3 regions of the Streptomyces sp. NPDC007157 genome follow, and region 2 is predicted to be linked to each of the others. Evidence: riboswitches for the same ligand, from Rfam matches in the RefSeq annotation. Region 2 holds a riboswitch; each other region holds the start of a gene.

Region 1 (7,128 bases), on a different contig from region 2:
GTCGAAGCGGTGGTCGAGGTAGACCTCGAGCAGTTCCTTCAGGCCCAGGGTGAGCGGTTGGCCGTCCACCAGGGCGACGTTGTTGATGCCGAAGGACTCCTCCATCGGCGTCAGCTTGTAGAGCTGTTCCAGGACCGCCTCGGGCACGAAGCCGTTCTTGATCTCGACGACCAGACGCAGCCCGTGCTCGCGGTCGGTGAGGTCCTTGACGTCGGCGATGCCCTGCAGCTTCTTGGAGTTGACCAGGTCCTTGATCTTGGCGATGACCTTCTCGGGGCCGACCGTGAAGGGCAGTTCCGTGATGACCAGCCCCTTGCGGCGGGCCGTGACCGTCTCCACCGCGACCGTGGCGCGGATCTTGAAGGTGCCGCGGCCCGTCTCGTACGCGTCCCGGACGCCCTCCAGGCCGACGATCCGGCCACCGGTGGGCAGATCGGGGCCCGGGACGTGCTTCATCAGCGTGTCCAGGTCCGCGTTCGGGAACCGGATCAGATGGCGGGCGGCCGCGATCACCTCGCCGAGGTTGTGCGGCGGCATGTTCGTCGCCATGCCGACCGCGATGCCCGACGAGCCGTTGACCAGGAGGTTGGGGAACGCGGCGGGCAGCGCCACCGGTTCCTGCTCCTGGCCGTCGTAGTTCGGCGTGAAGTCGACCGTGTCCTCGTCGATCGACTCGGTCATCAGGCTGGTCGCCTCGGCCATCCGGCACTCGGTGTACCGCATGGCGGCCGGCGGGTCGTCGTTGCCCAGCGAGCCGAAGTTGCCGTGGCCGTCGACCAGCGGGACGCGCATCGAGAACGGCTGGGCCATCCGCACCAGCGCGTCGTAGATCGACGCGTCGCCGTGCGGGTGCAGCTTGCCCATCACCTCGCCGACCACGCGCGCGCACTTCACATAGGCGCGGTCGGGGCGCACACCCATCTCGTTCATCTGGTAGACGATGCGGCGGTGCACCGGCTTCAGGCCGTCGCGGGCGTCCGGCAGGGCGCGCGAGTAGATGACCGAGTACGCGTACTCGAGGTAGGAGCCGCGCATCTCGTCCACGACGTCGATGTCGAGGATCCTCTCCTCGTACGAGTCGTCGGGCGGCGGGGTCTTCGTGCTGCGGCGGGCCATCGCTGCCGGCTCCTTGCTCATGCGTGAACGGGATCTGACGCTGACCATTGTGGACCGCGGCACCGACAACCCGGGCCAGGCCCCGGTCTCCGCGGCCCGCCCCGGTGCCTCGGAGGCGTTCGGGAGCGAGTCGGACGCAGGCTACGCGATCCGCTGTGGGCGTACGTGGTGCGGGAACTTCGCCGGGTCCGGGCACGCTTGCATACAGTGGCAGGACCGGCAGGAAAACCGCGGTTCGAGACCGCTTCCGCGAGTGAGTGACGCGAGTGAAGGGACGTACATGCCCATGGGTCACACGACCACGGCCGAGACAGGCTCCGGAGGCCTGACAGCGACCGAGCACCGCTTGGCCAACGGTCTGCGCGTGGTGCTCTCCGAGGACCACCTGACCCCGGTCGCGGCGGTCTGCCTCTGGTACGACGTCGGCTCCCGGCACGAAGTCAAGGGACGTACCGGCCTGGCTCACCTTTTCGAGCACTTGATGTTCCAGGGCTCCGCCCAGGTGACGGGCAACGGCCACTTCGAGCTCGTCCAGGGCGCCGGCGGCTCGCTCAACGGCACCACCAGCTTCGAGCGCACCAACTACTTCGAGACCATGCCCGCCCACCAGCTGGAGCTCGCCCTCTGGCTGGAGGCCGACCGCATGGGCTCCCTGCTCGCCGCCCTGGACGACGAGTCCATGGAGAACCAGCGGGACGTCGTCAAGAACGAGCGCCGCCAGCGCTACGACAACGTCCCCTACGGCACCGCCTTCGAGAAGCTGACCGCGCTCGCCTACCCGGAGGGCCACCCCTACCACCACACGCCGATCGGCTCGATGGCGGACCTGGACGCGGCCACCCTGGAGGACGCCCGGGCGTTCTTCCGTACCTACTACGCGCCCAACAACGCGGTTCTGTCGATCGTCGGCGACATCGACCCCCAGCAGACCCTCGCCTGGGTCGAGAAGTACTTCGGCTCCATCCAGGCACACGACGGCAAGCCCGCCCCGCGCGACGGCTCGCTGCCCGACATCATGGGCGAGCAGCTGCGCGAGGTCGTCGTGGAGGAGGTGCCCGCGCGCGCGTTGATGGCCGCCTACCGGCTCCCGGAGGACGGCACGCGCGCGTCCGACGCGGCCGACCTGGCCCTCACCGTCCTCGGCGGCGGCGAGTCCTCCCGCCTCTACAACCGCCTCGTACGGCGCGACCGTACGGCCGTTGCCGCCGGCTTCGGCCTGCTGCGCCTGGCCGGCGCGCCCTCCCTTGGCTGGCTGGACGTGAAGACCTCCGGTGACGTCGAGGTACCGGTCATCGAGACCGCCATCGACGAGGAGCTCGCCCGGTTCGCCGAGGAGGGCCCCACGCCCGAGGAGATGGAGCGCGCCCAGGCCCAGTTGGAGCGCGAGTGGCTGGACCGGCTGGGGACCGTCGCGGGCCGCGCGGACGAACTGTGCCGGTTCGCCGTCCTGTTCGGTGACCCGCAGCTCGCCCTGACCGCCGTCCAGCGCGTCCTCGCGGTGTCCCCGGAAGAGGTCCAGGAGGTCGCCAAGGCCCGCCTGCGGCCGGACAACCGCGCGGTGCTCGTCTACGAGCCCAAGTCCCCGGAGGCGGTCGCGGACGCCGACGTACCCGAGGACCCCGAGGCCGAGGCCACGGTCGAGGCCGCCACCGCCGAGCACGACGAGGAGACGGCCAAGTGACCGAGCTCGCCACCATGGACTTCCACCCGCAGCCCCAGCCGGGCGACGCCCGGCCCTGGGCCTTCCCGGCCCCCGAGCGCGGCACCCTGGACAACGGGCTCACCGTGCTGCGCTGCCACCGCCCCGGCCAGCAGGTGGTCGCCGTCGAGGTGCTCCTGGACGCGCCCCTGGACGCCGAGCCGGCCGGCCTGGACGGCGTCGCCACGATCATGGCGCGCGCCTTCTCCGAGGGCACCGACAAGCACTCCGCCGAGGAGTACGCCGCCGAGCTGGAGCGGGCCGGCGCCACCCTGGACGCCCACGCCGACCACCCCGGTGTCCGGCTCAGCCTGGAGGTCCCGGCCTCCCGCCTGGCCAAGGGACTCGGGCTGCTCTCCGACGCGCTCAGGGCACCCGCCTTCGCCGACAGCGAGGTCGAGCGGCTGGTCCGCAACCGCCTCGACGAGATCCCGCACGAGCTGGCCAACCCCAGCCGCCGGGCCGCCAAGCAGCTCTACAAGGAGCTCTTCCCGTCGACCGCGCGGATGTCCCGACCGCGCCAGGGCACCGAGGACACCGTCGAGAAGATCGACGCGGCCGCCGTACGCGCGTTCTACGACCGGCATGTCCGCCCTGCCACCGCCACCGCGGTCGTCGTCGGCGACCTGACCGGCATCGACCTGGACGAACTGCTCGGCGAGACCCTGGGCGCCTGGCGCGGCTCCACCGCCCAGCCCCGGCCGGTGCCCCCGGTCTCCGCCGACGACACCGGCCGTGTCGTCATCGTGGACCGCCCCGGAGCCGTCCAGACGCAGCTGCTCATCGGCCGCGTCGGCGCCGACCGGCACGACCGCGTCTGGCCCGCCCAGGTGCTCGGCACCTACTGCCTGGGCGGCACCCTCACCTCCCGTCTGGACCGCGTCCTGCGCGAGGAGAAGGGCTACACCTACGGCGTCCGCGCCTTCGGGCAGGTCCTGCGGTCCGCCCCCGACGGCAGCGGCGCCGCGATGCTCGCCATCAGCGGCTCCGTGGACACCCCGAACACCAGCCCGGCCCTCCAGGACCTGTGGACGGTGCTGCGCACCCTCGCCTCCGGGGGCCTCACGGACGCCGAGCGCGACGTCGCCGTGCAGAACCTGGTGGGCGTGGCGCCGCTCAAGTACGAGACGGCGGCGGCCGTCGCCGGCACCCTGGCCGACCAGGTCGAGCAGTATCTGCCCGACGACTTCCAGGCCACGCTCTACCGGCAACTGGCCGCCACCGGCACCGTGGAGGCCACCGCGGCCGTCGTGAACGCCTTCCCGGTCGACCACCTGGTGACCGTCCTCGTCGGCGACGCGGCGCAGATCAAGGAGCCGGTCGAGGCCCTCGGCATCGGCGAAGTGACGGTCGTCGCCGCGGAGTAACGCGACGAGCGGCACGCGCGCGTGAGGCGGCCCTGGTGACTGTCAGGTCACCAGGGCCGCCGAATGTCCGAATTGGGGCGGAGGTTGCCTGTCTGCCCTGTGGGATGCGCGACAAAAGCCGTGATCCGTTTGAGCATCGCGAGGACGTCCTCGTAGGTTCTTCCGGACTGTCCGTCAGGCAGTGCGCCGCGCCCGCGGCACCGGACAGTCATCGCCGAGTCCCCGTACGGCGCGAGCCAGGGGAGCCGGGGACCCATGCGTCCCTGGGGTGAATCGGGCGCCCGCGCGAGCCGCGAGGGGGCCCGTAGGAGACCTTCCTGCTCCGAACCCGTCAGCTAACCCGGTAGGCGAGAGGGAAGGAAAGGACCAGCCTCTACATGGCGTTCATGTGCGCCCCCGGGAAGCATCGTCGCCCCGGCCGGGTGAAGCGCACCACCGCGCAGGCCGCCGGCATCGCGGCCCTCACCACCACGGGTGTCATCGGCACCGTCTCGGCCGCCCCGGCGCTCGCCGCGGAGAACTCCGTCGAGCAGACCGGCCTCACCCCGGTGATCACGGTCAGCGACTCGGTCGCCGACCAGATCGACGCCCAGGCCGCCGCGCAGACGGCCGCCGCCGAGCGCAAGGCGGCCGAGGAGGCCGCGCGCAAGAAGGCCGCGGAGAAGGCCAAGAAGGAGCGCGAGGCCGCGGCGCGCGCCGCGCGGGCGGCCGAGCGCAAGCGCCTCAACGCCTTCGTCGCGCCCATCTCCGACTCGTACGTCTCCACCGGGTACAAGACCGGCGGCTCCCTGTGGTCCTCCGGCGCCCACACCGGCATCGACTTCCACGCCGCCACCGGCACGGTGGTGCACGCGGTCGGCACCGGCACGGTGGTCTCCACCGGCTGGGGCGGGTCCTACGGCAACCAGATCGTCATCAAGATGGCCGACGGCATGTACACCCAGTACGGTCACCTCTCGTCGATCGGCGTCTCGGTGGGCCAGAAGGTCACCCCGGGCCTGCAGATCGGCCTCTCCGGCGCGACCGGCAACGTGACCGGCCCCCACCTCCACTTCGAGGCCCGCACGACCCCGGAGTACGGCTCGGACGTCGACCCGGTCGCCTATCTCCGCAAGCACGGCGTGCACGTCTGACCCGAGCACGGGGACGAACATGTGACGTCGCATGGCGAGAGCCCAGAAGCCCCGGCCCCCGAGCCGGGGCTTTCGTCGTTTTCGTGACCCCGGTGTCCAAAAAATATGCATGGATTCAGGGCCGCCTTCGGAAATTCCCGCTCATTGCAATAGAGTCACGGAACGGACGCCACTCGGCGGCGTTTCACGGGGATTAAGGCGGAGGTCGGACATGCGTATTCCGGCGCACTCGGTATGCACAGCGATCCGGGACGACATCGTCGCGGGTGTCTACGAGCGCGGCAGCCGGCTCACCGAGGAACTCCTGGCCCGTCGCTACGGCGTCTCGCGCGTCCCCGTCCGCGAGGCCCTGCGCACCCTGGAGGCCGAGGGCTTCGTGGTGACGCGCCGGCACGCGGGCGCGTGCGTCGCGGAACCGACCGAGCAGGAGGCCGCCGACCTGCTGGAGATGCGCCTGCTCCTGGAGCCGCTCGGCGCCTCCCGGGCCGCCCAGCGCCGTACCGAGGCCCACCTCAAGGTGCTGCGCGGACTGGTCAGGCTGGGCCAGGAACGGGCCCGCCGGGGCGGCAGTGAGGACCTGCGCTCCCTGGGCGGCTGGTTCCACGAGACACTCGCCCAGGCCACCGGCAGCCACGCCCTGACCTCGACACTGACCCAGCTGCGGCACAAGATCGCCTGGATGTACGCCGTGGACGCGCCCGCCAACCCCGTGGAGTCCTGGGCCGAGCACGGCGCCATCGTGGACGCGGTGACGCGCGGCGACAGCGAGCGCGCGCGGGCGATCACCGCGCTGCACACCGAGCGATCCGCGGTCTCCCACCGGCTGCGCTTTTCCGGCGGCACGGACCGGGCCAACGGTGTGAGGACTTCGCAACATCCCGTAAACATGTCGGGCCTGCGGCATTAACACGGGCGCCGTATACAAAGAGGTGTTATTCGGTGGAGCAGTATTTCCGTTGCCCTCTGTCGGCCTCTACTGCCCTTATTTCGTGCGCGCCCGGAATTTCCGATGGCGCGCCTTCGGTGCGCCCGGTGCGGAATTAACTATGCCCGGTGCAAAGGCCCGCCCCCGATAAAAGGCGGCCGTGCATGAAGACCGGCTCCGGGTGGCGCCATGGCGGATCTCCGGATGACGTCACGGCGGGAACGGCGAGGCCGCGCCGCCCCCGGAGGGGTGGCGCGGCCTCGGTCGTGCGGGCGCTGTGGCGCTCAGACGGTCTCGGGGAGCTCCTCGAGACCCTCGGCGACCAGCTTGGCCAGGCGGTCGAGGGCGGCGTCCGCGCCCTCGGCGTCGGAGGCGAGGACGAGCTCCTCGCCGCCCTGGGCGCCCAGGCCCAGGACAGCCAGCATGGAGGCCGCGTTGACGGGGTCGCCCCCGGCCTTGGCGATCGTCACCGGGACGCCTGTGGCCGTGGCGGCTCGGACGAAGATGGAAGCGGGGCGGGCGTGGAGGCCCTCGGCCCAGCCGACGTTGACGCGGCGCTCAGCCATGTGATGCTGCCCTTCGGTGTTCAGGGTTGTCTAGACCAGTTTCCCATATCGTGAAGCATGCCCGGAGCGGACGTAAGTCCCTCCGGGTGTGTCGTCGGACCGCGGCCTCGGTCCGACTCCCGTCCTCCACAGACTGCCTCGCGCCACTGTCGGACGCGAGCCGTACTCTGGGGCCCATGCAGACCCCGGCGGACCGACAGGACGGGCACGCGTACCCCTCCCACTGGGAGGCGGACGTGGTGCTGCGCGACGGTGGTACCGCGCGCGTCCGGCCCATCACCGTTGATGACGCCGACCGCCTGGTCAGCTTCTACGAGCAGGT
Region 2 (7,128 bases):
GGCGCGCGGAACCCGTCAGCGCCGGGGCGAACAGGACGGAGCTGGTCCGTGCGCACACCTCGCGGATGCCCTCGGCGACGTCCACGACGTCACGGGCGCACTCCCGCAGCAGTTCCTCCGTGGGCGGCCCGGAGGCATGCCGGTGCGCTGCCATCCGGCGCTCCCTGGGATCGACGACATGGCCTGGTCCCATCGTGTGCCCTGGACCCGGTGCGCGCACCTTCGTCCATGCGGGTGACGGTGGGCGCCGCGCGGAGCCCGTCAGGCGTCGTCCGCGAGGCCGGCGGCGACGGTCGCGCCGAGTTCCCAGCACGCCTCGAGGTCGGCCTTGCCGGGCTCGCCCGTCACCGTGACCGGCTGGGCCGCCCGGCGCCAGCCGAGGCCGGTGGTGATGGAGTCGAGGGCGCGCAGGGCGCCGGTGACGTCGTTGCCACCGTGCACATAGGCGCCGAAGGGACGGCCCTGTGTCTCGTCCAGGCACGGGTAGTAGATCTGGTCGAAGAAGTGTTTGAGGGCGCCGGAGACATAACCGAGGTTGGCCGGGGTGCCGAGGAGGTAGCCGTCGGCCGCCAGCACGTCGGAGGCCGTCGCGGACAGCGCCGCCCGCCGCACGACCCGCACCCCCTCGATCTCCGGGGTCGTGGCCCCGGAGACCACGGCCTCGAACATGGCCTGGCAGTGCGGCGAGGGGGTGTGATGGACGATCAGCAAGGTGGGCACACCGGCACCCTGCCGTGCGCGGCCCGCCGACGGCAACCCGCGGGGCCGCCGGTCAGGGCTGTGCGGGCATGGTCCAGCAGTTGGAGACGGCCGGCAGGCCGGACAGCCGGGCGGTGAGCCAGGCGACGGCGTCGCCCTGGTCGGTCAGCAGGGGCCCGAAGTGGTTGAGCAGGGCGCGGCCCGCGTCCGGCAGCACGACCGGCACATAGGTCACGTCCGCGCCTTCGTCGCACCAGTCGACGGCGAGCCGGCGGGCCTGGGCGTGCGGGACGAGGTCGTCGCTGACGCCGGTCGCCAGCCGGACCGGGCTCGCCGGTGCCGTCCCGCCGATGCGCTGGTCGTCCAGGAACGCCTGGAGGGCGGGCTCCTCGCCGATGATCTCGGAGATGGAGCTGCCGTCGGTGGTCCAGGCGGTGCTGTGCTGGGAGCCGTAGGCGAGGATCGCGTCACCGACGCACATGGTGGACAGGTCGGTGAGGGCGGCCCGGCCCGCGGCGCCGAGGTGGGCGTCGACGATCGGCCGCAGCGCCGGGTCGGACTGGACGAAGCCGTTCACCGCCCAGCCGAGGGCGCCGGCCAGGTCCGTGCCGTCGATGGCCGCGGTGACGGCGGTGAGATCGGCGGGCGGCGCCCCGGCGTAGGTGCCGGAGAGGGTGACGTCCGGGGCGTAGTCGGGCTGGAGTTCGGCGGCCGCCGCGGTCGCGCCGCCGCCCTGGCTGTAGCCGAACAGGCCCACCCGCGAGGCGGCGGTGACCGTGGCGCCGGGGACGTTCCGGGCGGCGCGTACGGCGTCCAGGACCGCGTGGGCGCCGTCCAGCCGGTTGACGTAGGTGTGCAGCCGGTCGGTCGCGCCGAGCCCCACGTAGTCGGTGACGACGACCGCGACGCCCTCGGCGAGCAGCCGGTAGATCGACAGGTCCTCGTAACCGACGGACACTGTTCGCCCGTTGAGGAGCAGCGGGTGTTCCAGGCCCAGGGAGGCGGCGCACTGGTCGCCCTGGCCCATGGTGCCGGGCGCCAGGGCGACCAGCGGACGGGCGCCGGGGCCGAGCCAGGGCAGCGTCGGCTCGATGTAGGCGCCGGTGACCGCGACGGGGCCGCCCGCCGAGTCGGTGGACCTGTACATCAGCCGGGTCGCGCGGCCCGGCAGCGGACCGGGCAGGCTCGGCAGGCTCAGGGCCAGCGGGAGGGGTTCGGTGCGGATGAGGGTGCCGTCGGTGGCGGGGAGACCGGCGGGCGGATCGTAGAAGGCGGGGATGGTGACGCCCCGGGAGACCTCCGCCCGGGAGGCCGTGGCCTGCACGGTCTGTACACAGAGGCAGGCCGCGGCGGCGACGGCGGTGGCCAGCAGGCGGATGCGAACAGGCATGGGGGTACCTCCTTGACGTGCGGGACGTGGGAGGTGGCGCGGGGGTCTCCGACGGTAGCGAGCACCTTGTTACCCGCGGTAGCAGCCGTCAGGTTACGGTTCAGTAATATGACAGTCCGTCAACACAGACTCACCGGACCAAAACCCGTCCGGTCCTGTCGTAGCCCTCGATTACAGTGACCGGCCGGGGACGCCGAAGGGGAGGCAACGGGTGGGGACCCTGGGGAGAAGAGCCGTACCGCTCGCGCTGCTCGCGGGGCTGCTGACGGGGTGCGGGGTGTCGGCGCGCGCGACCGACGTCACGGACTCGGGGCAGGCGTCCAGCGGGGCGGCCCAGAGCGGGGGCACGGTCGGCGCCGCCGGTTCGGCCTGCGCGCTGCCGGTCACGTTCGACATCGCCCGCGGCTGGCGGGCGGACGCCGTCGACGGCCTGGCCGCGGACGCCTCGAACGGCACGGACGGCGACCTGGCCCAGAGCCTGCTGCGTCAGGGTCCGGTGACCCTGGCCTGCGAGATCGACGCCAAGCCCGCCGGGGCCATCGGCTTTCTGCGGGTGTCGACCGGAAAGCCGGGCAGCGGTGACGCCGGCGCGGTGCTGCGGGCCTTCGTGGCCGCCGAGAAGGGCACCGGCAAGGCCAGGTACCGGACCTTCACGTCCGGCGGGCTCACCGGGGTACGGGGCGACTACGTCTACACGAGCGAGCTGCTGGACGAGACCAAGAGGGAGTCCGCGCTGGCCGTGGTCACGCCCCGCGGACCCGTCGTCCTGCACCTGGGCGGGCTCGACAGCGCGGAGCACGACGAGATGCTCCCCGCGTTCGAACTCGCCCTGCGGACGCTGCGCTCCGCCTGACCCCGGGCACAGGGGTCAGGCGGAGCCGCGTCGACTCCGTCAGGCCGAGGCCGGACGGAGTCGCGTCGCACGCGTCAGGACGACCGCCACCGGGTGCGCCACAGCAGCACGAACCCGGCGGCCAGCAGCACTCCGCCGAAGAGGGCCGGCCACAGGTGGGCGCCGGTCTCGGCGAGATCGCCCTGGACGGCCTGCGGCTCGGTCTGGGGTGCGGTGGACGGCGCCTCCTGGCCCGCCGGGGCGGCGCCGGCCGTGGTCGCCGTGCCGGTCGGGGTCTCGGTCGCGGGCCGCTCGGTCGGCCGGCTGATGACACCGCCCCCCGTGCCCGACGACTTCTTGGGCGAAGCGCTCGTGTAGACCTGCGGCAGACCGGTGTCGCCGGCGGCGGTCTTCGTGGCGGACGGCTCGGCCGGGGGCTCGGAGGGCTGGGCACTCTCGGTCTCGGCCGGCGGGTCTGCCGGGGTCGCCGTGTCGCTCGGCTCGGTGACCGGGCTCGCCGACTCGGACGGCGGGTTCTCCGGGCTCGCCGACTCCGACGGGTCGGGGTCGGCGCTCTGCGACGGCGGCTGCTCGTCGGCCCCGGCCCCGCAGGTGCGGCCGGAGTTGATGCAGCCGACCATCTTCCGCATCAGGCTCTCGTCGAAGACGTTGATGAAGTCACCGTGGTCGGTCACCGGCTTGTGCAGCTGCTCGGGGAACGAGTCCACCGCGAACAGTGGAACCGTACGGCCGCCGTCCTGGAGGCTCGGTGCGTCGACGTCGTAGACGATGCGCTGCACCAGCTGCGGAATCGCCTGGAACCCGGCCGGGCAACTGCCGTCGGCCGCGGCGAACGCCACATGGGTGCGGTGGTTGGCGCTGTCGATGTTCCGGCCGTCCCAGCAGCTCTGGAACCTGAAGGTGCGCACGACGTCACTGCCCGAGGGGCAGAGCGGGTACTTGTCCTTGAGCTGCCGGTCCTCGAAACCGGTGCAGCTCCAGGAGGCGTTGGCGTTGGCCGGGCCGTTGACGAAGGCCTTGGCGTCGCCGGTGATGATGCGCAGCAGCCGGGGCATCTCGGTGACCTTGGAGGTCGGGTTGCCCTCGAAGGTGAGCGTGACCTTCTTCGCCGTCACGATCTGTCCGGCGTTGCCCTCGGTACCGCCGCCCGGCTTGTCGGCGTCCCGCTCCTGCTTGCCGTTCTGCAGCCGCAGCACGGGCCAGTAGTACGTGGACTTGTCGCCCTGGTCGGCACAGCTCGTGTCGGCGTTCGCGAGGTCGTCGTCGCTGGCGAAGGCGTTGTTGGACTGGTTGCCGATGTAGTCGTGGAAGTGGTGGGCGCCGTTGGAGACTCCGGGCGCCACGATCACGTTGTCCGAGTTGAACAGGCCGTTCGCGTTGACGCCGCAGCTGGAGGCGAAGGTGCCGGTGGAGCCGTCGGGCCGCTCGGCCGGGGTCGTGACATTGGGCTGGACGGTGGTGATGTCGGCGTAGTCGGCGGCGACGGGGCCGTTGCCGCCCTGGCCGCCGATGCCCGCGCCGGCACTTGCACTGGCACTGGCACTGGCGCTCTGGCTCGGTGTGGCGCCGTCCTGCGGCGACGCCGACTGCCCGGCGCCCTGGTCCGAGGAGCGCAGGGTGCAGGCGGCGAGATCGTCGAGGCCCTGCGGGCGGTCGCCCTCGCGGCCGATGGCGTCGGCGATGCGCTGAAGGGACTCCGACCGCTTCTCCTTCAGCGGATCGAGGATCGTCTGGTCGGCGAGGCCGGGGTTCTGCTGGATCGCCGCGGCCGACTCCTTGAGCTGCTGGTAGGCGGCCACGATCTGCTGGTCCAGCTGGGCGAGTTCACCGTCGACGTCCTCCCGGGCCGCGTCGGGCACGTCCGTCAGCCGGCTGCCGACGTCGGGGCAGTAGACGGTGGGCGCGGACAACACCTGAGCGGTGGCGGTCTGCCCGGACTGGTCCGATTCGGTGGCCGAGGCGTAGACGTTCACCGCGACCAGTGTTCCGCCGCCGAGCATCAGGGCGACCGCTGCGAAGGTCGCGCGTTGTGCGCCGGTCGGGCGTCTGCGCCTGTTGGGTCTCAAGGTCGTTCCCCTGCATGTCGTGGTCGGCCGGGCATGGAAATCCCCCGCCCTATACGCGGCGCGGCGCCACCGTGTTCAACGACCCCACGAATTCACGGTGACCTCACAGGAAGCAGCCCCTCGGGCCGCCGCCGGTCCAGCTCCGACGGGCGTACGACGGCGATCGCCACGCCGGCGAAATACCGTCCCGCGACGGCCGGTTGTCGAACGCTACGACGAACATCACAATTACGTATCGGACATTACGCACTTCAACCTTCACACGAGTGACACAAGTTGGCTAAGTTGACGGGCAAGCCGTTCGGCTCCCCCCGGCGAATCCCGTCGGGCCGCGCGGCCTCCGCCTAATCCGGTGCCCAACGGGGCGATCCGGAGCCGGGGACCCAACCGAACCACTGGGGTGAATCGGCCGACTGCCCTGAGGGGCAAGGGCCGTAGGGCATGCCTTCCGGATCGACCCGCCCGAACCCGACAGCTAACTCGGTAGGCGGAGCACGGAAGGAGCACGACCCCCATGGCGTCCGAGAGCCGTGACGAGGTTCGACAGCGGATCGACAGCCTCTACGACCAGGCAGAGAACGCCACCGGGAACTACAACGCCACACGTGCGATGAACGGGGGCTCGCGGTCCCGCGGTGTCCCGCTGTTCAAGCGGCCCCGGCGCGACGACCCGGGCCTCGACAACATCGCCAAGGAGTGGTTCGACAGCGCACGCTCGCGGCTGGGACCGAGTGTCCCGGCGGCCCTGCCCGCCGACCGGCTGCCCGCCCGCCCCGGCCCGCGACGGCCCGTCAGCGCGATGGCGGCCGACCTGCTCGGCCAGTTGGAGGGCTCCGACCCGTCCCGGCCGGAACTGACCGCGGGGCCGTCCGCGAACAGCGACATCGAGGTCGTCCGCGAACTGACGGAGCGCCCGAAGCTGGAACTGACGGCCGGGTCCCCCGCGGCACTGCCCCCGGGACCGTCGAGCGCGGCCAAGGCGCTGCCCGCGGCCGCGCCGCGGCGGGCCACACCGGGCACGTCCAAGACCAAGAGCCAGCTGAAGATCGCCAAGGCGCGCGAGGTGCTGTCGCAGCGCACCGGACAGCGTGCGATCGCGGCGCTCGAACCGGCCGCGCCCGCCCCGGCTCCGCAGGCGGCCCCGGCCGCCCAGACCTCCTGGCCCACGCCCGAGGCCCAGGTCCCGGCGCAGCAGTGGCCGGCTCCCGCCGGTATGCCCGGCCAGTACGGCGACACCGGCTCCTTCCGGACCGACGCCCTGACCGGTACCGGCGCCTTCCCGGCGGTGACCGTGACGGAGACGGGCGCCATCCCGGTGGTGCCCGCGACGGACACCGGCGCCTTCCGGGTCATGTCCCCGGGCGCCGCCCAGCCCATGTCCCCGGCGGACACGGGCGGCTTCCGCATCATGACTCCGGGCGCCGCCCAGCCCATGTCCCCGGCGGACACGGGCGGCTTCCCGGCCGTGCCCCCCATGGACGCGGGTGCGATGCCCGCCGCGAGCCCGGGCGACACCGGTTCCTTCCGGGTCATGACCCCGGGCGCCACGGGCACGTTCCCGATGCCGGCCGACACGGGTGCGTTCCCGACCGCGACGCCCACGAACACGGGGGCGTTCCCGACCGCCGCCCCCACGAACGCGGGCGCCTTCCCCACCGCCGCGCCCACGAACATGGGCGCCTTCCCGACCTCCGCCCCCACCGACACGGGGGCCTTCGCCACCGGCGCGCCCGCCATGCCGGCCGCGGCGGTCCCGGGCACGATGGGCACCGGTTCCTTCCCGGGCATGGCGCCGGACGCGACCGCCGCCTACCTCGGCGCACCCCCGGCCGCCGCGGAGACCGCTTATCCCACCGCCGCGTACGCCATGCCGACCGCCGCGATGCCGACCGCCGCGTACGCCATGCCGACCGCCGCCACACCGTCGGCCGCCGCGTACGCCATGCCGACCGCCGCCACACCGTCGGCCGCCCTGCCGTGGGCCGACTACGGCACCGGCGCCTTCCCCGCGGCGCCCGCCGCCGACCTGGGCGCCTACGCCGCCGGAATGCAGCCCGCTGCCGCCGCCTACGCCACCGCACCGGCCACGACCGCGCTCGATGGACCGATGCCCACGGCGG
Region 3 (7,128 bases), on a different contig from region 2:
GGAGAGTCCGGCCGCTGAGACACCTCAGCCGCGAGGAGGGGTACGCCATGACCCGACCGTCCGCCCGCTATGTCCTGCCCGAGTTCACCGAACGCACCAGCGCCGGGCAGCGCACCCTGGATCCGTACTCGAAGCTGCTGGAGGAGCGGATCGTCTTCCTCGGCGCGCCCGTCGACGAGATCTCGGCCAACGATGTGATGGCGCAGTTCATGTACCTGGAGCACGCGGCACCGGAGCGGGACATCTCGCTGTACATCAACTCTCCGGGCGGCTCGTTCAGCGCGATGGCCGCGATCTACGACACCGTCCAGTACGTCACCTGTGACGTGGAGACGATCTGCCTGGGGCAGGCCGGGGCGTCGGCCGCGGTGCTGCTCGCGGCGGGCACCCCGGGCAAGCGCTCCGTGCTGCCGGGTGCGCGCGTCGTGCTCCAGCAGCCGTCGCTGCCGGAACCGGTACAGGGCCAGCCGAGTGATCTGGTCATCCGGGCGACGGAGTTGGACCGGACCCGCACGCTGCTGGAAGAGATGCTCGTCCGGCACACCGGGCGCACACCGGCCCAGGTCCACCAGGATCTGGAGCGGGATCTGGTGCTGGACGCGCAGGCGGCGCTGGCGTACGGGCTGGTGGACCGGATCGTGCCCGGCCGCCGGCCCTCGCCCGGCCTGCCGGACGAGGGGTGAGCGCTCGATGCTGCCACCTGAACTGCCGCCGCTGCCCGCGCTGACCCGCGCCGAGGGCGAGTTGATCGACCGTTATCTGGACGTGGTCGACCTGCTGGGCCGAATCAACCCGGCGCAGAACGAGGACACCTATCGTGGGCTGCGCGCCGCGCAGGCGCTGGTGCGCGCGGCGGCCGAGCTGCGCGACGCGCTCGCCCTGATGCATGGACGGGGCGAGACGGAGCTTCACGGGGACACGTTGGCACGGGCGTTGCGGGTGCTCGACGGCGAACGCCGGACCGCGCGCGTCGCACTCCCGCCCGACTGCGTACGGTGACGCCGGGCGAAGTCCGGAGCCACGCGTCCACCGGCCGGCCGGGCCGGAGTTGAAACGACCCAAAGGGGTTACCGCCGTTCGGCGGAGGATGGCGTGGTTTTACCTGACCGCCGGGGCCGCTCAAGGTGCGTGCTCGAAGGTGCCCGCGGACGGCTTCGGTGCAGGTCCGGGGCTACGTCGGGCAGTTGACGAATAATCGAACACAGTGCTGTCCACCCGAACGGGTGGGTGGTGACTAACCCCACAAATCCACGGTTCCGTTGGGATTTTCGGACACGGGTGAGTGAAGATCCCTGTCTGACGACAAGCCCCCGCCACAACGGCGGGGCGATCCGGGCGGACGCCGAGTCCTGCCGCCGTCCGGATGCCCGGTCGACGGAAGTGGATCGGCAGGAGTGGAGGACCCAAGCACGACGGGTCGCCGGAACGGTCGCAGCATGACCGGGCCGTGCAGCCCTTGGGGTGAAGCCGTGGCAACACGGCCGGGCAACTTCGCCAGCCCGAATCCGACAGGTCATCCTTCACAGGCGGCTGACGAAGGGTTGCGCATGACTGCGCTCAATCGTGTCCCGTCGCTGATGGCGCGGGCCGGCACGGCCTCGGCGCTCACCATCGCCGCCGTGGGCGGCTCCATCGTGATCCCGGGTGTCGCCTCCGACGCCTCGGCCGCCACGATGGGGACGAAAGCACTTCGGATCGCGGCCTCGAAGAAGGGCTCGCCCTACAGTTGGGGTGCCACCGGACCGAACCGGTTCGACTGCTCCGGACTCACGCTGTACTCGTTCAAGAAGGCGGGCAAGAAGCTCCCGCGTACGGCGGCCCAGCAGTACAACAAGACCCGTCACATCTCGGCCGGCAACCGCAAGGCCGGGGACCTGGTCTTCTTCCACTCGGGTTCCAGCGTGTACCACGTCGGCATCTACGCCGGGAAGGGAAAGATCTGGCACGCCCCGAAGACCGGGGACGTGGTGAAGCTCCAGAAGATCTGGACGCGAAGCGTCTGGTACGGCCGGGTCAGCTGACCCATCCAGCGGCCGGCCGGCGGGAACTCGGGGCTACGGTTCCTGCTGGCCGGCGGCGGTGACCGTACCGGCCGGGACTGCCCAGGGCAGTTCGATGAAGACGGTCTTGCCGCCCTCCCGGGTGGGGCGCACCCGGAGCTTGCCGCCGCACTCCGCGGTGAGCCAGCGGATGATGACCATGCCGCGCCCGTTGTCCTGCTGGACCGCGGCTGGGAGTCTCTTGGGGAACCGCGGATGGCTGTCCGTGACGCCGATGCGCAGCTGTTCGTCACGGTCGAGGACGAGGCCCACCGTGAAGGTGGGTGACTGCCCGAAGGTGTGTTGCACCGCGTTGGTGGCGAGTTCGGAGACGATGAGGCGGATGGTGTCCGCGGTCTCCGTCTCCGGTGGCAGCCCCCATTCCGCGAGGGTGCTCAGCACGTAGCAGCGGGCCGCGTAGACCGAGGCGGGATCGCTCGGCAGAGTGACGGATGCTTCCAGGTGGTCTGCCATGGCGACGTCGTCCCTTTCCCACGGGACCGGAGCCCGACACGGTGCGGATGGTTCGAGTACGGTCCCGGACTGGTGCTTCTTCGTCAGACTGCCATTACCAGGACGGTCAGGGGAGCGATCCACCAAGATATGCATATATCTGTCGCTCGATGCGGTGAACTCTGCGACCCCAGAGCGTATTTGGGCGGCTCGGAAGGAGTAAGGAGTAGCCCATGCAGAACGGTCCCGCGGTACGCCGCCGGAAACTGGGCGCCGAACTGCGCACACTGCGCACCGGCGCCGGCCTCACGAGCGGTGAAGCCGCCCGTCTGGTGGGCTGGCATCAGTCGAAAGTGAGCCGGATCGAGACCGGCGCCAGCGGTGTGAAACCGGCCGATGTGCGGTTACTCCTCGACGCCTACGGCGTGGTCGAGGGGCAACTGCGCGAGTTGCTGCTGGTGTTGGCGGGGTCGGAGGACACCGCCGGGCGACACCACTGGTGGCATGCCTATCGTGGGGTGCTGCCGCCCACCTACCGGGATTTCATCAGTCTGGAGTCGCAGGCCAGTGCGATGCGCACGCTGGAGACCTCGGTCGTACCGGGCCTGCTGCAGACCCCCGAGTACGCGCGTGCCGTGACCCGGGCGGCCGCCGACGGACTCGACGACGAGGCCCTGGACGCCCTCGTGCAGGTACGTCTGGCCAGGCAGGACGTACTGCGCAACCGTCCGCCGCTGGAGCTGAACGCGGTGCTGGACGAGGCGGTGCTGCGCCGGGAGGTCGGCGGCCCGGGCGTGATGGCCAGACAGCTGGAACGGCTGGTGGAGTCGGCCCGGCTGCCCCAGGTACGGCTCCAGGTGCTGCCGTTCTCGGCCGGAGCGCATATCGGCGTCACCGGGCCTTTCGTAATCTTCTCATTTCCGAGCACTTCCGATCTGGACGTGGTTGTTCTCGACCAGTTGACGAGTAGCCTCTACCTCGAACGGAAAGAAGACCTCCAGGCCTACACGGAGGCCTTCAACACCCTTAAGATCCACGCCCTTTCGCCCGAGGACTCGTTGGATTACATCGCCGGGATAGGTGACGGCGCGTAAGGAGGCACCATGACTGCACTGCCTCGGAACGTACCTTCAAGTGCTGATCTGCACGGACTGCGGTGGCTGCGCAGCAGCTACAGCACCGGAGCGAACAACTGTGTGGAGACGGCACGGCCGCGCTCCGGTCGGCTGACCGGACTGCTCGCCGTACGCGACTCCAAGGATCCGGCCGGACCCGCGCTGCTCTTCTCCCCCGGGAGCTGGGCGGGTTTCCTGTCGGCGCTCACCGGCTGATCAGCCCGTAACCGACTCCGTATCCGCAATCGGTCAGGACCCGGCCCTGTCACGCCGACTCATGGTCGTGTCTCACCGATCACCTGTACAGCGCGTTCGATCTCGGCCCCGGAGAGGTCCGCACGGGCGGTGAGCCTGAGCCGTGAGATGCCGTCCGGCACGGACGGCGGACGGAAACAGCCCACGGCCAGGCCTGCCGTACGGCAGTCGGCCGCCCACCGCACGGCCCCCTCCGGGGACGGGGCCCGCACGGAGACCACCGCGGCGTCCGGACGCACCGCTTCCAGACCCGCGGCGGTCAGCCGTGCGTGCAGCTCCGCGGCGACCTGACGGGCCCGCTCCGCGCGTTCCGGCTCCCGGCGCAGCAGCCGTAGCGCCGCCAGGGCCGCCCCCGCCGCGGCGGGGGCCAGGCCGGTGTCGAAGATGAAGGTCCGGGCCGCGTTCACCAGATGGTCGATCACCCGGGCCGGGCCGAGGACGGCCCCGCCCTGGCTGCCCAGCGACTTCGACAGGGTCGCCGTGACCACCACGTCGTCGGCGCCGGAGAGCCCGGCCGCGCGGGGCGCGCCCCGGCCGCCGTCCCCGAGCACCCCGAGCCCGTGGGCGTCGTCCACGAGCAGCCCGGCGCCGTGCTCCCGGCAGGCCTCGGCCAGGGCGGCCAGCGGTGCCGCGTCGCCGTCCACCGAGAACACCGTGTCGGAGACGACGACCGCGGGCCCCTCATGGGTACCGAGCGCCTTGCGTACGGCGTCCGGGTCGGCGTGTCCGACGACCTGGGTGGTGCCCCGGGCCAGCCGGCAGCCGTCGATCAGCGAGGCGTGGTTGAGGGCGTCGGAGACGATCAGGGAGCCGTGCGGGCCGAGGGTGGTGACGGCGGCGAGGTTGGCGGCGTAGCCGGAGGAGAAGACCAGGGCCGCCTCGAACCCGCAGAATTCGGCCAGCTCGCGCTCCAGCTCGGTGTGGAGTTCGGTGGTGCCGGTGACCAGCCGGGAGCCGGTGGAGCCGCCGCCCCAGGTCCGGGCCGCCGCGGCCGCGCCCTCGGCCACCTCCGGGTGGTGGGCGAGGCCCAGGTAGTCGTTGCTCGCCAGGTCCAGCAGCGGGGAGTCGGCGGCGCGGGGGCGCAGGGTCCGTACCAGTCCGGCGCGGCGGCGGAGTTCCGCCTGTTCGTCGATCCAGCCGAACGCCATGGCTCCTCCGGTGAATTTGTAGGCAGTGAACAGACCCTAGCGGGACGACCAGCCACCCACTGTGTGGCAATACCCACACGTTGAACTGACAGGGTTGTGCAAACTCTCCTTGGCCCGGAGCAGCCTCGTAGTACAGGATCGGCTCTCATGGACCTGCTGAACACGCTGGTGGACAAGGGGCTTCGGCGCGAGCTGCCGACCCGCGAGGAAGCGCTCGCCGTACTGGCGACCTCCGACGACGACGTGCTCGATGTGGTGACCGCGGCCGGCAAGGTGCGCCGGCACTGGTTCGGCCGGCGCGTGAAACTCAACTACCTGGTCAACCTCAAGTCGGGCCTGTGTCCTGAGGACTGCTCCTACTGCTCGCAGCGCCTCGGCTCCTCGACCGGGATCCTCAAGTACAGCTGGCTGAAACCCGACGAGGCCTCGAAGGCGGCCGCCGCGGGCCTCGCCGGGGGTGCCAAGCGGGTCTGCCTGGTGGCGAGCGGACGCGGCCCGACCGACCGGGATGTCGACCGGGTGGCCGGCACCATCAAGGCGATCAAGGAGCAGAACGAGGGCGTCGAGGTGTGCGCCTGCCTCGGTCTGCTCTCCGACGGTCAGGCCGAGCGGCTGCGCGAGGCGGGCGCGGACGCCTACAACCACAACCTCAACACGTCCGAGGGGACGTACGGGGACATCACGACCACGCACACGTACGCCGATCGGGTGGATACCGTCAACAAGGCGCACGCGGCCGGCCTCTCCGCCTGCTCCGGCCTGATCGCGGGTATGGGCGAGACCGACGAGGACCTGGTCGACGTGGTCTTCTCGCTGCGCGAGCTGGACCCGGACTCGGTGCCGGTCAACTTCCTGATCCCGGTCGAGGGCACCCCGCTGGCCAAGGAGTGGAACCTCACCCCGCAGCGCTGTCTGCGGATCCTGGCCATGGTGCGGTTCGTCTGCCCGGACGTCGAGGTCCGCATCGCGGGCGGCCGCGAGGTCCACCTGCGCACCATGCAGCCGCTCGCGCTGCACCTCGCCAACTCGATCTTCCTCGGCGACTACCTCACCACCGAGGGCCAGGCCGGCCAGGCCGACCTGGAGATGATCGCGGACGCCGGGTTCGTGGTCGAGGGAGCCGACGAGGTGACGCTGCCGCAGCACCGGTCGGAGGTCGCGGCCGGCAGCTGCGGGTCGCACGCCGAGGCCGGGTGCGGATCGCACGCCGAGGCCGGGTGCGGGTCGCATGCCGAGGCCGGGTGCGGGTCGGGCGTCTGCGGCTCCCACGAGGACGCCACCGCTCAGGCCAACGAGCCGCGGACCGACCTGGTCGCCGTCCGCCGCCGGGGCGCCGGAACGGATCTCGCGCCCAATGCCTGACCTGAGCGTCCCCGAGCTGCTGGAGCTGGACCGGCGGCACGTCTGGCATCCGTACGGACCGATGCCGGGCCGGGCCGAACCGCTCGTCGTGGAGTCGGCGAGCGGGGTCCGGCTGCGGCTCGCGGACGGCTCGGGCGACCTTGTCGACGGGATGTCGTCCTGGTGGTCGGCGATCCACGGCTACAACCACCCGGTGCTCAACGAGGCCGCGCGCGACCAGCTCGGCCGCATGAGCCATGTGATGTTCGGCGGGCTCACCCACGAGCCCGCGGTACGACTGGCGAAGCTCCTTGTCGACATGTCGCCGGCCGGTCTCGAGCATGTCTTCCTCGCCGACTCCGGCTCGGTCTCGGTCGAGGTCGCGGTCAAGATGTGCCTGCAGTACTGGCGTTCCCTCGGCCGCCCCGCGAAACAGCGGCTGCTGACCTGGCGGGGCGGCTACCACGGCGACACCTGGCAGCCGATGTCGGTGTGCGACCCCGAGGGCGGGATGCACGAGCTGTGGTCCGGGGTGCTGCCCCGCCAGGTCTTCGCGGACGCGCCGCCGGCCGAGTACGAGGAGTCGTACGCCGACCAGCTGCGGTCGCTGATCGAGCAGCACGCGCACGAACTGGCCGCGGTGATCGTGGAGCCGGTGGTGCAGGGCGCGGGCGGGATGCGGTTCCACTCCCCCGGCTATCTGCGGGTGCTGCGCGAGGCCTGCGACGCGCACGACGTGCTGCTGGTGTTCGACGAGATCGCGACCGGCTTCGGCCG

What was found. A riboswitch is a leader RNA that binds a small molecule or an ion and turns the genes downstream of it on or off. The one in region 2 is predicted to bind cyclic di-AMP.
Positions count from the first base shown of each region.
Region 1: linked by a shared signal. The riboswitch ahead of ABZ642_RS26065 (M23 family metallopeptidase) and the one ahead of ABZ642_RS07460 (NlpC/P60 family protein) in region 2 are both predicted to bind cyclic di-AMP.
Region 3: linked by a shared signal. The riboswitch ahead of ABZ642_RS40830 (C40 family peptidase) and the one ahead of ABZ642_RS07460 (NlpC/P60 family protein) in region 2 are both predicted to bind cyclic di-AMP.

Region 1 covers NZ_JBEYFE010000015.1:44,954-52,081, forward strand. The annotation lists gene ABZ642_RS26050 (DNA topoisomerase IV subunit A) at 1-1,116, opposite strand, end outside; gene ABZ642_RS26055 (pitrilysin family protein) at 1,397-2,797, shown strand; gene ABZ642_RS26060 (pitrilysin family protein) at 2,794-4,182, shown strand; cyclic di-AMP (ydaO/yuaA leader) riboswitch at 4,385-4,547, shown strand; gene ABZ642_RS26065 (M23 family metallopeptidase) at 4,560-5,315, shown strand; gene ABZ642_RS26070 (GntR family transcriptional regulator) at 5,527-6,222, shown strand; gene ABZ642_RS26075 (HPr family phosphocarrier protein) at 6,525-6,806, opposite strand; gene ABZ642_RS26080 (GNAT family N-acetyltransferase) at 6,983-7,128, shown strand, end outside.
Region 2 covers NZ_JBEYFE010000003.1:420,207-427,334, forward strand. The annotation lists gene ABZ642_RS07435 (hypothetical protein) at 1-154, opposite strand, end outside; gene ABZ642_RS07440 (NAD(P)H-dependent oxidoreductase) at 262-720, opposite strand; gene ABZ642_RS07445 (lipase family protein) at 773-2,089, opposite strand; gene ABZ642_RS07450 (lipoprotein) at 2,301-2,942, shown strand; gene ABZ642_RS07455 (DUF1996 domain-containing protein) at 3,017-4,942, opposite strand; cyclic di-AMP (ydaO/yuaA leader) riboswitch at 5,340-5,514, shown strand; gene ABZ642_RS07460 (NlpC/P60 family protein) at 5,523-7,128, shown strand, end outside.
Region 3 covers NZ_JBEYFE010000035.1:28,937-36,064, forward strand. The annotation lists gene ABZ642_RS40820 (ATP-dependent Clp protease proteolytic subunit) at 48-683, shown strand; gene ABZ642_RS40825 (hypothetical protein) at 691-999, shown strand; cyclic di-AMP (ydaO/yuaA leader) riboswitch at 1,331-1,544, shown strand; gene ABZ642_RS40830 (C40 family peptidase) at 1,548-2,021, shown strand; gene ABZ642_RS40835 (ATP-binding protein) at 2,055-2,513, opposite strand; gene ABZ642_RS40840 (helix-turn-helix transcriptional regulator) at 2,726-3,586, shown strand; gene ABZ642_RS40845 (DUF397 domain-containing protein) at 3,596-3,823, shown strand; gene ABZ642_RS40850 (8-amino-7-oxononanoate synthase) at 3,883-5,010, opposite strand; gene bioB (biotin synthase BioB) at 5,158-6,372, shown strand; gene ABZ642_RS40860 (adenosylmethionine--8-amino-7-oxononanoate transaminase) at 6,365-7,128, shown strand, end outside.